Regions from separate parts of the Streptomyces sp. NPDC104761 genome, predicted to be linked through region 3. Evidence: riboswitches for the same ligand, from Rfam matches in the RefSeq annotation. Region 3 holds a riboswitch; each other region holds the start of a gene.

Region 1 (3,202 bases), on a different contig from region 3:
CATCACGTCGTCGTGGTACAGCGTGGCCAGGTGGGTGAGCTCGACGACGACGGCCGACGGCACGACACCGGGCGCGTACGGGTCGCCGAACTGCGCGGCGAGCATCACCAGCAGCGGACGGAACCGCTTCCCCCCGGCCCGCACGAGATGCTGGGCGGCCTCCGTGATGAACGGGACCTCGCTCTTGGTGGCGTCTAGCAAGCCTTCCTCGACAGCCGTCAATCCGGCCTGGACATCGGCTTCCAGAGCCTGGTCCCGCACGCTCAGCCCGAACGGCCCGACGACGGTCACGAGGGGTCTCCTGTCTGCTGGTGTCTACTGGCGATTACACGGTTTGTCGATAGGTCGCTGCCATCACTCAAGTCAGCGTATCCGGTCAGGTTTCGATCACCGATAGCGCCCACGGTTACACCCCGGGCGCTATCGGATCACGACCGTTATGTTTTTGATCAGCTGATACGACATGACATCTACTGACTTAACAGGAAGTGCGGTCAGTTGTCCCGAACCGAGGCCCAGGCCGTGTCCCGCACCGGCCTCCACGCCGGGCCCGGGTCCCGGGTGACGCCCCGGATCCGTCCGGCAACGAACCCTCCGGACGGCCGCCGCCCGGAACCCGCCCCACTCCCCCCGGCGGGCGTCACCTGCCCGGGCGTACCCCTCTCCCCCACCCTGCCAGGCCGACGAGGACACCCGATGCACGAACGGCGGCATTCCACCCCCGTCCGCACACCCTTCCTCCACGGGACCACGCACGGCGACCTCCACGTTCCGTCGACCCACGCCCCTCGGCCTGCGACTCCTGGATGCGCACCTCCCTGACCGTGATGCGCACCTCCCCGACCGCCGTCCCGTCGGCCGACGGAACAACACCCCCACGCGCGCACGCGGTGGCCCGCAGGCTCCCCCGGCCGGCCCGCAGGGACATCTCACGCCCGGGTCCCCGCCCAGACTCCCGTCATGTCAACGACTCACACCGCAGAGGAGGTTCCGCCTTCACGACGGGCCCTCACACCGACGATCCCGATCCCCCGGCACCCTTCCCCCGACGTGACGAGAATCACGCGTACGCACGCCGACCCTCGGCACGCACTCCGTACCCGGACCGCCAACCAGCAGCCTCACCTGCGGCGTTGAGTCCGACCGGCGGCACCCGCCCACTCCCCTGATCCGACCAGAATCGGCCTGAAGTTCATGGAGCGCCTCAATTCGGACTAATCTCGCTAATCATCCACACAGGGACACTCCGGAGTGGAATCCCAACGAATACGAGCCGGGCACTATTCCGCCGAACCAGGAAAAGGCGGATTCCATCAGTCTCGAATGCCCGATTTGCCGCTATTGCGAATTCGTGAAGTAGGTCACGTGCACCTAAATGCCGCAGGGCGCGCAAGGCAACCCTCCTTTCCTTTCCCTGTAAGCCAGTTGAGGGTTGGCAGTCGCAAAGGATCAAGCGGTCCATACGGCGCGGATCAAGGCTAATCGGCACGTTGTGCGCATCAGGCTCTTGTTCCGGACATGTGCTGTCGCATACGTTCCGGCTCGCCGGGCGGACGCCGAATCCTGCCGCCGCCCGTAATGACCCATCGACGAGATCATTCGCACGGCAGGAGCGGGGGACCCAGGTAAGTCGCCGGACCGGGCGGCCGACGTCACAGAACAGACGTCGTTCCGGAACGGCTAGGGGTGAAGTCGTATCGCCTTCGGGCGGTGCGGCCGGGCACTCCCCGGGCCCGAACCCGACAGCTCACCTCGCAGGCGACGGAGAGGAACCTCGCCATGCCTGCTGCCGCCCAGCACCGCCGTCCCCGCCGTAACCGCATCGCCCGCACGCTCGCCGTCGTCGGCACCGGTGCCGCCGTCCTCGCTCTCCCGCTCATCGGGGCGACGACCGCGTCCGCCGCCGGCTCCTCCACCACAACGGCCTCCACGACCCTCGCCGGGTACCCGAACAACCTCGACGGCTGGATCCGCGAGTCGCTCGCGATCATGCACGAGAAGAACATCCCTGGCACCTACAACGGCATCTACCGCAACCTGATGCGGGAGTCCTCCGGCAACCCGCGGGCCATCAACCTCTGGGACTCCAACGCGGCGAAGGGCATCCCGTCCAAGGGCCTGCTCCAGGTCATCGACCCGACGTTCAAGGCCTACCACGTGGACGGCACGTCGTTCGACATCTACGACCCGGTCGCGAACATCACCGCCGCCTGCAACTACGCCGCCGCACGGTACGGCTCGATCGACAACGTCAACGGCGCGTACTGACCCGACCGACGCCGCGCGTCAGTCGAAGAGTCTTTCGAGGACGACGGCGATGCCGTCGTCCTCGTTCGACGTGGTGATCTCGTCGGCCATCGCCCTGAGTTCGGGATGGGCGTTGGCCATCGCCACCCCGTGGGCCGCCCACGCGAACATCGGGATGTCGTTGGGCATGTCGCCGAAGGCGATGGCCCGTCCGGCGCTCAGCCCCAGCCGGTCGGCGGCCAGCGCGAGCCCGGTCGCCTTGGTCACCCCGCACGGCTGCAGTTCGACGGTGCCCGGCCCGGACATCGTGACCGTCGCCAGCGATCCGACGACCGAGCGGGCGGTCGTCGCCAGTTCGTCGTCGGACAGGGTGTGGTGGCGCAGCAGCACCTTGCTGATCGGCGCGCACCACAGGTCGTCGCGCCGGGCGACGCGCAGCGCGGGCAGCGTGGGATGGGGCATCAGATAGCCCGGCTCGATGAGCGTGAGCCCGTCCACACCGTCCTGGTCGACCGCCGCGTACACCTGGCCGACCTCGGCCTCGATCTTGCCGAGTGCGGTCTCCGCCAGTTCCCGGTCCAGGGTGACCGACCACAGCAGGCGGTGCGCGCCGGCGTCGTACACCTGCGCGCCCTGGCCGCAGACCGCGAGTCCCGTGCAGCCGAGGTCGTCGAGGAGCGGGCGCACTCTCGGGGCCGGACGGCCGGTCACCACGAGGTGCTGGGCACCGGCCCGGCGGGCCTGTCCGAGCGCGGCGAGCGACCGTTCCGACAGGGTGTCGTCGCCGCGCAGCAGCGTGCCGTCCAGGTCGGTGGCGATCAGTGAGTACGGGGAGGGTGCGACCATGATCAGAGAATACGGACAGCGCGGCCGTGGGACTCACGTGCGTTTCGGCCTCAAGTGGCGCCCGCCGTCTCCGTGATGGGGCCTTTGCCAGTGGCGGCCGTTGTGTTCT
Region 2 (3,202 bases), on a different contig from region 3:
TCGATGACGGCGAGGACGGCCTTCTCGACGCCCTTGCCCTGGTAGCGGTTGGGGTCGCCGTCACGAAGCTCGATGGCCTCGAAGGCACCGGTGGAGGCGCCGGACGGGACGGCGGCACGACCCGTGCTGCCGTCGTCGAGGCCGACCTCGACCTCGACCGTGGGGTTGCCTCGGGAGTCCAGGATTTCCCGGGCTACGACGACGTCGATGGACGGCACGAGCATCTCCTTCTTGGGATGTGACGCTGGTTGTGCGGGGCGCACGCGGGCCTCGTCGGCCCTTGCTCAGCCTTGCGACTAGAGCCTAACCGTCCCGGGGCCGTCGGCCGGCACGACCGACCGGCCCGTGGACACACAGACGGTACTCATTGTTCACGTGCGGAACAAAGGGGGGTCCGATGAAGAACGGGAGAAGAGCGGACCAAGAAGGGGACGCCGGGGCGACGGGGACCACAGGGCGGCGGGTGGCGGGCGGCGGGCGGCGGGCGGCGGGCGGCGGGCGGCGGGCGGCGGCAAAGAGAAACCCCGCTCCGGTGCGTTCGGGGGAAAACGCACCGGAGCGGGGTTCGTGGGGGACGGGGGTGGCCCTCACGTGGTCTCCACTATGGGGACCACGGCTGTGGGGGAGCTGTGGTTCAGCTGGGCACCGCTTGGTACTTTCGGCGGCCGCCCCGCGGGCTGCGTCAGGCGCCCTACTTCAGGTGCAGCTGCTGGCCCGGGTAGATGAAGTCGGCGTCCTCGACGATGTCCTTGTTCAGCTTGAACAGCGCCTGCCAGCCGCCCTTGACCTTGTGCTTCGCGGCGATCGAGCTGAGGGTGTCGCCCTTGACGACCTTGTACTCGCCGTCGCCCTTCTTGACCTTCTTGCCGGTCGGGGTGGTGACGGTCTTCTTGGCGGCCGGGCGCTCGGCGGAGCGGGAGGCGGCCTGGGTGTCGGTCGACCGGGTGCTCGTGCCGGCGCTGCTGCTCGACGAGGAGCTGGAGGAGCCGGTGCTGCTGCCGCTGTAGGTGGCGCCGGACAGACCCGTGCCGCAGACCGGCCAGGCACCCTTGCCCTGCGCGGCGAGGACCTTCTCGGCGATCTGGATCTGCTGCGCCTTGGTGGCCTGGTTGGCCTGCGCGGCGTACTGCGTGCCGCCGTACGCGGCCCAGGTGGAGGCGGAGAACTGCAGACCGCCGTAGTAGCCGTTGCCGGTGTTGATGGCCCAGTTGCCGCCGGACTCGCACTGGGCGACGGCGTCCCACTCGGAGGCGGTGGCGGCGGAGGCGCTGCCGGCCGCCATCAGCGGGGCGGCGACGGCGACGCCGGTGACACCGGCGACAGCGATGGCGCGGACGGCCTTGGACGGACGACGGTGCTTGCCCTTGCCGGAGAACAGCATGGATCGATCCCCTCACCGACGCCTGCGAGGTGAGCTGTCGGGTTCGGGCCGGTTGAGTTGCCCGGCCGCACACCCGTGTGTCGGTGCGCGGCTTCACCCCGAGCCGGATCGGCGGTCTCAACCACCGGTCCCGGCACTTACCTTGGGTCCCCCGCTCCTGCCTACGGCGCATGACGCGACGACTGTTCCCGGGCAGCCGCTGGCAGGACTCGGCGTTGCGACGGCCGGGGCTCGTGGTGACGAGCGGCCTCGACCGTAAACAGGCCATCAGGTGAATTTCAAAGATGATCAGGGCTTCTGAGACTCATCCCACACTCTCACCAAAACGGACATTCAGCTCGAAGCAGGGCGTCAACTCCCGCCGCCTTTCGTCCTATTCGGTGCCGAGTTTCAGGGTCTGACCGGGGGTGATGGCATTCGGGTCGGAGCCGATGTCGGCCTTGTTCACGTCATAGAGCGCGCGCCACCCGCCGTCCAGACCAAGGGAGTCGGCGATGGAGGCGAGGGTGTCGCCGTCGCGGACGACGTAGGTGCCGCCGTCGCCGGAGGCGTGCCGGCCGGAGGAGGTGACATTCTGACCGTTTGTCACGCTTTCGTCCGCCGAACCGCCGCGGTGCTTACCGCCGCCACCGACGGCTCCCGTGTCCACCAGACTCCAAGACCCCCCGGTCTGCCACGATTTGTCCGAGTCGTCAGCCCCGGAGGTGACAGGACTCTCACTGGCCTTCGGCGCAGCGGAGCCGGAATCGGAGTCGGAGGTTTCCGACTTGTCCGTCTTGCTGGATTTGCCGGAGGCGTCAGCCTTGGAGTCGCCGCCGGCGCTCGAACCCGGGGAGGGGGTGACGGAGCCGCCCCCGGAGTCCGTAGTGCCCGAAGAGGCGTCAGAACCGGAGGAAGAGGATGAGTCGGACAGCCCGGAGGACGAGTCCGATGAGTCGGACGAGTCGGATGAACCAGACGAACCACCCGAGCTGCCCAGGCCCGTGTCGACGTTCACCGAGGCGTCGTCGGACGAGAGTCCGGCGAGCAGGGCGCAGGTCCGCCAGGCTTTGGTGCCCTGGTCGGCGAGCATCTTCTCGGCGACCGCGATCTGCTGCGAACGGCTCGCCTGGTCCGGCGTGGAGGCGTACTCCTGGCCCCCGTACTTGCTCCAGTCCTCCAGGGAGATCTGAAGACCGCCGTAGTAGCCCGTGCCGTTGTCGGCGCTCCAGGAGCCGCCGCTCTCGCACTCGGCCACGTGGTCCCAGGTAGAGCCGTCGGCCGCGCTGGCGTTCACCGCGCCGAGGAGCGGGATGGCGATGGCGGAGCCGGTCACCCCGGCCGCGACGAGGAGTGCCGGAGCCTGGCGGGGGCGACGGTGACGACCGTTCCCGGAGAGCATGCGGAAACCTTTCGAGCGACAGCGGTGACCAGCGCGGCGGGTCCCGCGAGGGCGCCGCGCTGATGGGTGAACGTATCGGCAGACGATCACTTGTCACAAGTTAATGCCGCGCAGATCACGTGAAGATCACAGACTTGAACGCCGGTCACCTTTTGCCCGTACGGGCCGGTGGTGGCTTCGGCGAAGGCTCGCCGCGGGCCCGGCGAGGGCCCGGCGAGGGCTCACCGACCGGTGGGCGTGAACTCCACCGGGAGAGTACGCAGTCCGCGCATGATGAGTCCGCCGCGCCACCGCAACTCCCCGTCGTCGACGGCCAGTCGCAGGTCCGGAAGGCGGGTGAGGAGACCGGCGAGCGCGGTCTGTCCCTCCAGGCGGGCGAGCGGAGCGCCGAGGCAGTAGTGGATGCCGTGGCCGTAGCCGAGGTGCTGGTTGTCCCGCCG
Region 3 (3,202 bases):
GGGCCGTTGACGAACGCCTTGGCGTCGCCGGTGATGATGCGCAGCAGCCGCGGCATCTCGGTGACCTTGGACGTGGGGTTGCCCTCGAAGGTCAGCGTGACCTGCTTCGCCGTGAGGATCTGCCCGGCGTTGCCCTCGGTGCCGCCGCCCGGCTTGTCGGCGTCCCGCTCCTGCTTGCCGTTCTGCAGCCGCAGCACGGGCCAGTAGTACGTGGACTTGTCGCCCTGGTCCGCACAGCTGGTCTGCGCGTTCGCCAGGTCCTGGTCGCTGGCGAAGGCGTTGTTGGACTGGTTGCCGATGTAGTCGTGGAAGTGGTGGGCGCCGTTGGAGACGCCGGGCGCGACGATGACGTTGTCCGAGTTGAACAGGCCGTTCGCGTTGACGCCGCAGCTGGAGGAGAAGGTGCCGGTGGAGCCGCCGGGCTGTTCGGCCGGGGTCGAGACGTCGGGCTGGACCGAGGTGATGTCCGCGTAGTCGGCGGCGACCGGCCCGTTGCCGCCCTGGCCGCCGCCTGTGCCCTGGCCGCCGGCGCCGGTGCCCTGGCTCGGCGCGGCGCTGCCCTGGCCGCTCTGGCTCGGCGTGGCACTGCCCTGGGGAGCCGCCGACTGCCCGGCGCCCTGGTCCGACGAGCGCAGGGTGCAGGCGGCGAGGTCGTCGAGGCCCTGCGGGCGGTCGCCCACACGGCCGATGGCGTCGGCGATGCGCTGGAGCGACTCGGACCGCTCCGCCTTCAGCGGGTCGATGATCGCCTGACCGGCGAAGCCGGGGTTCTGCTCGATCTCGGCCGCGGACCGGGTGAGTTGCTGGTAAGCGGCGGCGATCTGCTGGTCCAGCTGGGCGAGTTCACGGTCGACGTCCGCCCGGGCGCCGTCGGGAACCGCGGTCAGCCGGCTGCCGACGTCGGGGCAGTAGATCGTGGGCGCGGACAGCACCTGGCCCGTGGCGACCTGTCCCTGGTCTCCGCCGTTCTCGGTGGCCGAGGCATAGACGTTCACCGCGACCAGTCCTCCGCCGCCGAGCATCAGGGCGACCGCTGCGAAGGTCGCGCGCTGTGCGCCGGTCGGGCGTCTGCGCCTGTTGCGTCTCAAGGTCGTTCCCCTGCGTGTCGTGGGCGGCCGGGCATGGAATTCCCCCGCCCTATACGGCCCACGGCCCCACCGTGTTCAACAGACCCACGAATTCACGGCGACCTCACAGAAAGCGCGTGCACCGGAGCAGACGAACGCGACCGACGGCAACGCCCCGGTGACCCTGCGAATGCAATGGATGCGCGCGAAATGCCGTTCCGTACGGTCGAGTTCCGAACGCTACGACGAACATCACAAATACGTATCGGACATTAGCCACTTCAACCTTCACACGAGTGACACAAGTTGGCTAAGTTGACGGGCAAGCCGCTCGGCTCCCCCCGGCGAATCCCGTCGGGCCGCGCGGCCTCCGCCGAGTCCGGTGCCCCCTCAGGGGCTGATCCGGAGCCGGGGACCCAACCGACCACTGGGGTGAATCGGCCACCGTCCGCAAGGACAAAGGCCGTAGGGCATGCCTTCCGGATTCGACCGCCCGAACCCGACAGCTAACCCGGTAGGCGGAGTACGGAAGGAGCACGACCCCTCAATGGCGCCCGAGAGCCGTGACGAGGTTCGACAGCGGATCGACAGCCTCTACGACCAGGCCGAGAACGCCACCGGGAACTACAACGCCACCCGCGCGATGAGCGGGGGCTCGCGCTCACGCGGCGTCCCGCTGTTCAAACGGCCCCGTCGTGACGACCCGGGCCTCGACAACATCGCCCGGGAATGGTTCGAAGGGGCGCGCTCGAAGCTCGGGCCGAGCGTTCCGGCCGCGCTGCCCTCCGACCGGCAGCCCGCCCGGCCCGGCCCGCGGCGGCCCGTCAGCGCCATGGCCGCCGACCTCCTCGGCCAGCTGGAGGACTCCGGCCCGGCCCGGCTGGAGCTGACCGCGGGACCGTCCGCGCAGAGCGAGATCGAGGTCGTCCGCGAGCTGCCGGCGCGCCCGAAGCTGGAGTTGACGGCAGGGTCCGCCGCGGCGCTGCCCGCGGGGACCCCGGGTGCGCCCAGGGCGCTGCCCGCCGCCGGGCCGCAGCGGCCCACCCCGGGTGCCTCGAAGACCAGGAACCAGCTCAAGCTCGCCAAGGCGCGCGAGGTGCTGTCCCAGCGCACCGGGCAGCGCGCGATCGCCGCCCTCGACGCGACCCCGGCCCCTGTCGCCCAGGGTGTTCCGCAGTCGCCCAGCCCCTGGCCGACGCCCGAGGCCCAGGCACCGGCGCAGCAGTGGCAGGCTCCCGGCGTCGGCATACCGAACCAGCGCACCGGCAGCGGCTCCGCCCGGTCCGGCTCCCCCGCCGCCACCCGCGCGCTCCCGGCGGTGACCGAGACGGGCGGCATCCCGATCGTGTCCCCTTCGGACACCGGTACCTTCCGCATCATGACCCCGGGGGGTGCCGACCGTGCCCCGACCCGGGCCGCGGCCGACACGGGCGGTTTCCGCGTCATGACCCCGGGCGGCTCGGGCGGCGGGACCTACCAGAGCGCGCCCGCCATGGACACGGGCGCCGCCCAGGCTCCGGCGCCGGGGGACAGCGGCTCCTTCCGCATCATGACGCCGGGTGCCACGGGCTCGTTCCCGATGCCGACGCCGGCCGACGCGGGCGGCTTCCCGACGGCTGATCCCATGGCGAGCACCAGCGTCTTCCCGACCGCGGACCCCATGACGGGCACCAGCGTCTTCCCGACCGCGGACCCCATGACGGGCACCAGCGTCTTCCCGACCGCGGACCCCATGACGGGCACCAGCCTCTTCCCGACCGCGGACCCCATGACGGGCACCAGCCTCTTCCCGACCGCGGACCCCATGACGGGCACCAGCCTCTTCCCGACCGCGGACCCGATGACAGGCGCCGGGGCCTACCCGACCGCAGCTCCCACGAACAGCGGCGCCTACCCGACCGCGGCGCCAGCCGCTCCCGCCCCGGCCCCCAGCCCGATGGACGCCGGCGGTTTCCGGATCATGTCGCCGAACGCGGCCGCCTCCTACACCGACGTTCCGCCGGTCGCCGCCGACACGGCCTACGGCACCGGCGGGTACCCCATGACAGCCCCCGCCGTCCCTGCCCCGCCCACGGCCGCCGTGCCGATGGCCGCCCCCTTCGCCGCCGCACCCGCCGCCGACCTGGCCGGCGCCT
Region 4 (3,202 bases), on a different contig from region 3:
GCCTGTACGCCCTGCTCGACCGGATCCGCGCGGCCCACCCGAACGTCGCCATCGAGTCCTGCTCTGGCGGTGGCGGGCGGATCGACCTCGGGATCATGAGCCGTACCGACGAGGTGTGGACCTCCGACAACACCGACCCGCTGGACCGGCTCGCCATCCAGCACGGCTTCAGCCAGATCCACCCCGCCCGGGTCATGTCGGCCTGGGTCACCGACAGCCCGAACCACCAGCTCAACGGCCGGATCAGCAGCCTGCGCTTCCGGTTCGTCAGCTCCATGGCCGGCGCGCTCGGGGTCGGCGGCGACCTCTCGCGGTGGACCGAGGAGGAGCTGGCCGAGGCCGGGCGCTGGGTGGAACTCTACAAGGAGATCCGGCCCCAGGTGCAGCGCGGCGACCAGTTCCGGCTGCGGCCACCGGCCGGCGGGCTCAGCGCGGTGCAGTACACCCTCGGCGACGAGACCGTCGTCCTGGCCTGGCTGCAGGCGCAGAGCTACGGCGAGCCGGCGCCGGCGCTGCGGCTGCAGGGGCTCGACCCGACCGCGTCGTACGAATGCCGCGAAACGGGCGAAGTGCATCGAGGTGCCGTGCTGTTGCACCACGGGCTGCGTACCGGGCTGAAGGGTGACCTGGATGCGGCGGTCTTCCGGCTCCGCCGGGTCTGACGCATCTGCCCGAATTGGCGCCTTCGTCATAACTTGCCATGGAATAAGCGGACGTGGTGTGACGTGCGTGAGGAGCGTCATATTCGTGACCGTCCGTCGCGCGTCATGCTCACGTAATCCTGATGTTCCGCAAGCGAATTGGAAATCCGACGGGGGCCGGAATTCACGGAGGGTGACCGGAACGTCCCTTTATGGATCACGTCGGGACCGGACGGCCGGAACCGGGTGCTTGTCCATGTCCGTCCCCCTCGCTTACGTTCGCCGCACATCCGGTCGGAACGCCGAATCCTGCCGCCGCCCGGAGTCCCCACACACACTCACCCGTGCCCGGCAGGAGCGGGGGACCCACCAGGTATGACCGCCTGTTCCGGTTCCCGGGACGGCTCGGGGTGCAGCCACCTCCTCCGGTGTGGCCGGGCAGCTCCAGCCCGAACCCGACAGCTCACCTCGCAGGCGCAGGAGAGGAATGCGCCATGCCCGCGAAGGGTAAGCACCGCCGTCCCAAGTCCCAGCGTCTCACCCGTTCGATGGCCGTCGCCGGAACCGGTGGCGCCGCGCTGGCCCTGCCGCTCATGGGGGCCACCGGCGCCCACGCGACCACCACGCAGTCCCTTTCCGGAAAGGCCGCCCAGTCGCTTCCCGTGGCCGAGAGGGCCGCGGTGAAGGAGGCGCCCGCACGGAATTCCGGCGCCGCGCATTCCGCGCGGCGGATCTACACGGTGGTGCCCGGCGACTACCTCTCGAAGATCGCCCGTGACCAGAACGTCCGCGGTGGCTGGCACCGGCTCTACGCCGACAACCGGCAGGCAGTGGGCGGCAATCCCTCGCTGATCCACCCCGGCCTCAAGCTCACCCTCGGCGGCCGGCACGCCGCGCCGACGGACTCCGGCTCCCGTCCCGAGGCGCAGTGGAGTCCGCGGTCGTCCGCCTCGTCCTCGGCGTCGTCCTCGGCGTCGTCCTCGTCCTCGGACGCCTCGGACATCGCGGGCGGTGCGGCCACGACCGTCGCCGGCTTCACCCTCCCGGTCGCCGGTGGCACCATCGGCACCGGCTACCACGTGGCCGGCAGCATGTGGTCCAGCGGTTACCACACGGGCGTCGACTTCGTCGTCCCGACCGGCACCCCGGTCAAGGCCGTCGGCGCCGGTACCGTCGTCACGGCCGGCTGGGGCGGCGCCTACGGCAACCAGGTCGTCATCCGGCTCGCCGACGGCTACTACGCGCAGTTCGGCCACCTCTCCGCCCTGTCCGTCTCGGTCGGCCAGACGGTGACCGCGGGTCAGCAGATCGGCCTCTCCGGCGCGACCGGCAACGTGACCGGCCCGCACCTCCACTTCGAGATCCGCACCACCCCCGACTACGGCTCGGACGTGGACCCGGTCGCCTACCTCCGCTCCAAGAGCGTCACCGTCGGCTGACCCTGCAGGCGCCGACCTCCGGCATTCCGGGGCCGCCCCACACGCGGTCCCGGAATCAGGATCGACGTCAACACCGCTGGTCAGGGACTTATTCCAAGATTGGCAAAGTATTTAGCAGTGTCTTATCTCACCGAGCGTCAACCCCTTATTACGGTCGCGTAGGTCACAGCCGAAGGTGAATCATGGCCCGACGTGGGAGACGATTCGAAGAGTGACAATGCATCAGTGATCGGGTCGTACGCAGCGGTGGGGGACAGCTTCACCGAGGGCGTGGGAGACCCCGGCCCCGACGGGGCGTTCGTCGGCTGGGCCGACCGGTTCGCGGTACTGCTGTCCGACCGGCGGCCCGAGGGCGACTTCAGCTACACCAACCTCGCCGTACGCGGGAAACTGCTCGACCAGATCGTGGCGGACCAGGTGCCGCAGGCCCTGGAACTCGCCCCGGACCTGGTCTCCTTCTGCGCGGGCGGCAACGACATCATCCGCCCCGGCACCGACCCCGACGAGGTGGCCGAGCGGTTCGAGCGGGCCGTGGCCCGGCTGACCGAGGCCGTCGGCACGGTGCTCGTGACCACCGGCTTCGACACCCGGGGCGTGCCCGTCCTGAAGCACCTGCGCGGCAAGATCGCCACATACAACGGACATGTCCGGGCCATCGCCGACCGGTACGGCTGCCCGGTCCTCGACCTGTGGTCCCTCAAGAGCGTGCAGGACCGGCGGGCCTGGGACGGCGACCGCCTGCACCTGTCTCCCGAGGGGCACACGCGCGTGGCGCTGCGCGCCGGTCAGGTGCTCGGCATCGAGGTGCCGGCCGACCCCGACCAGGCATGGCCCCCGCTGCCGCCCCGCGGCACCCTGGAGGTCCGCCGCGACGACGTGCACTGGGCCCGCGAGTACCTGGTCCCCTGGATCGGGCGCCGGCTGCGCGGCGAGTCGTCCGGCGACCACGTGACGGCCAAGGGTGCGCTCTCCCCGGACGACATCAAGATGCGGATCGCTTCCGTGGCCTGAGGCGGAGCGGGCGGGTAGGGGGTGGCCGCACTGCGGGCCGCCCCTTACTGCCGCTCGGGCAGCCCCAGTTCGCGCGCCAGCGCCTCGTCGGCCCAGGCCTGGGCCCTGGCC

The links. Region 3 has a riboswitch for cyclic di-AMP ahead of ACZ63F_RS04130 (C40 family peptidase). Riboswitches for the same ligand answer to the same signal wherever they lie in the genome.
Region 1: linked by a shared signal. The riboswitch ahead of ACZ63F_RS16845 (transglycosylase SLT domain-containing protein) and the one ahead of ACZ63F_RS04130 (C40 family peptidase) in region 3 are both predicted to bind cyclic di-AMP.
Region 2: linked by a shared signal. The riboswitch ahead of ACZ63F_RS07075 (transglycosylase family protein) and the one ahead of ACZ63F_RS04130 (C40 family peptidase) in region 3 are both predicted to bind cyclic di-AMP.
Region 4: linked by a shared signal. The riboswitch ahead of ACZ63F_RS31560 (M23 family metallopeptidase) and the one ahead of ACZ63F_RS04130 (C40 family peptidase) in region 3 are both predicted to bind cyclic di-AMP.

Annotation. Positions count from the first base shown of each region.
Region 1 covers NZ_JBVJNZ010000005.1:302,215-305,416, forward strand. The annotation lists gene ACZ63F_RS16840 (polyprenyl synthetase family protein) at 1-291, opposite strand, end outside; cyclic di-AMP (ydaO/yuaA leader) riboswitch at 1,578-1,776, shown strand; gene ACZ63F_RS16845 (transglycosylase SLT domain-containing protein) at 1,780-2,268, shown strand; gene ACZ63F_RS16850 (HAD family hydrolase) at 2,287-3,093, opposite strand; gene ACZ63F_RS16855 (hypothetical protein) at 3,184-3,202, shown strand, end outside.
Region 2 covers NZ_JBVJNZ010000002.1:109,890-113,091, forward strand. The annotation lists gene eno (phosphopyruvate hydratase) at 1-224, opposite strand, end outside; gene ACZ63F_RS07075 (transglycosylase family protein) at 692-1,381, opposite strand; cyclic di-AMP (ydaO/yuaA leader) riboswitch at 1,386-1,560, opposite strand; gene ACZ63F_RS07080 (transglycosylase family protein) at 1,755-2,762, opposite strand; gene ACZ63F_RS07085 (cytochrome P450 family protein) at 2,984-3,202, opposite strand, start outside.
Region 3 covers NZ_JBVJNZ010000001.1:904,696-907,897, reverse strand. The annotation lists gene ACZ63F_RS04135 (DUF1996 domain-containing protein) at 1-1,022, opposite strand, end outside; cyclic di-AMP (ydaO/yuaA leader) riboswitch at 1,429-1,604, shown strand; gene ACZ63F_RS04130 (C40 family peptidase) at 1,615-3,202, shown strand, end outside.
Region 4 covers NZ_JBVJNZ010000013.1:235,656-238,857, forward strand. The annotation lists gene ACZ63F_RS31555 (alpha-galactosidase) at 1-662, shown strand, start outside; cyclic di-AMP (ydaO/yuaA leader) riboswitch at 971-1,131, shown strand; gene ACZ63F_RS31560 (M23 family metallopeptidase) at 1,136-2,080, shown strand; gene ACZ63F_RS31565 (SGNH/GDSL hydrolase family protein) at 2,306-3,091, shown strand; gene ACZ63F_RS31570 (TetR/AcrR family transcriptional regulator) at 3,136-3,202, opposite strand, start outside.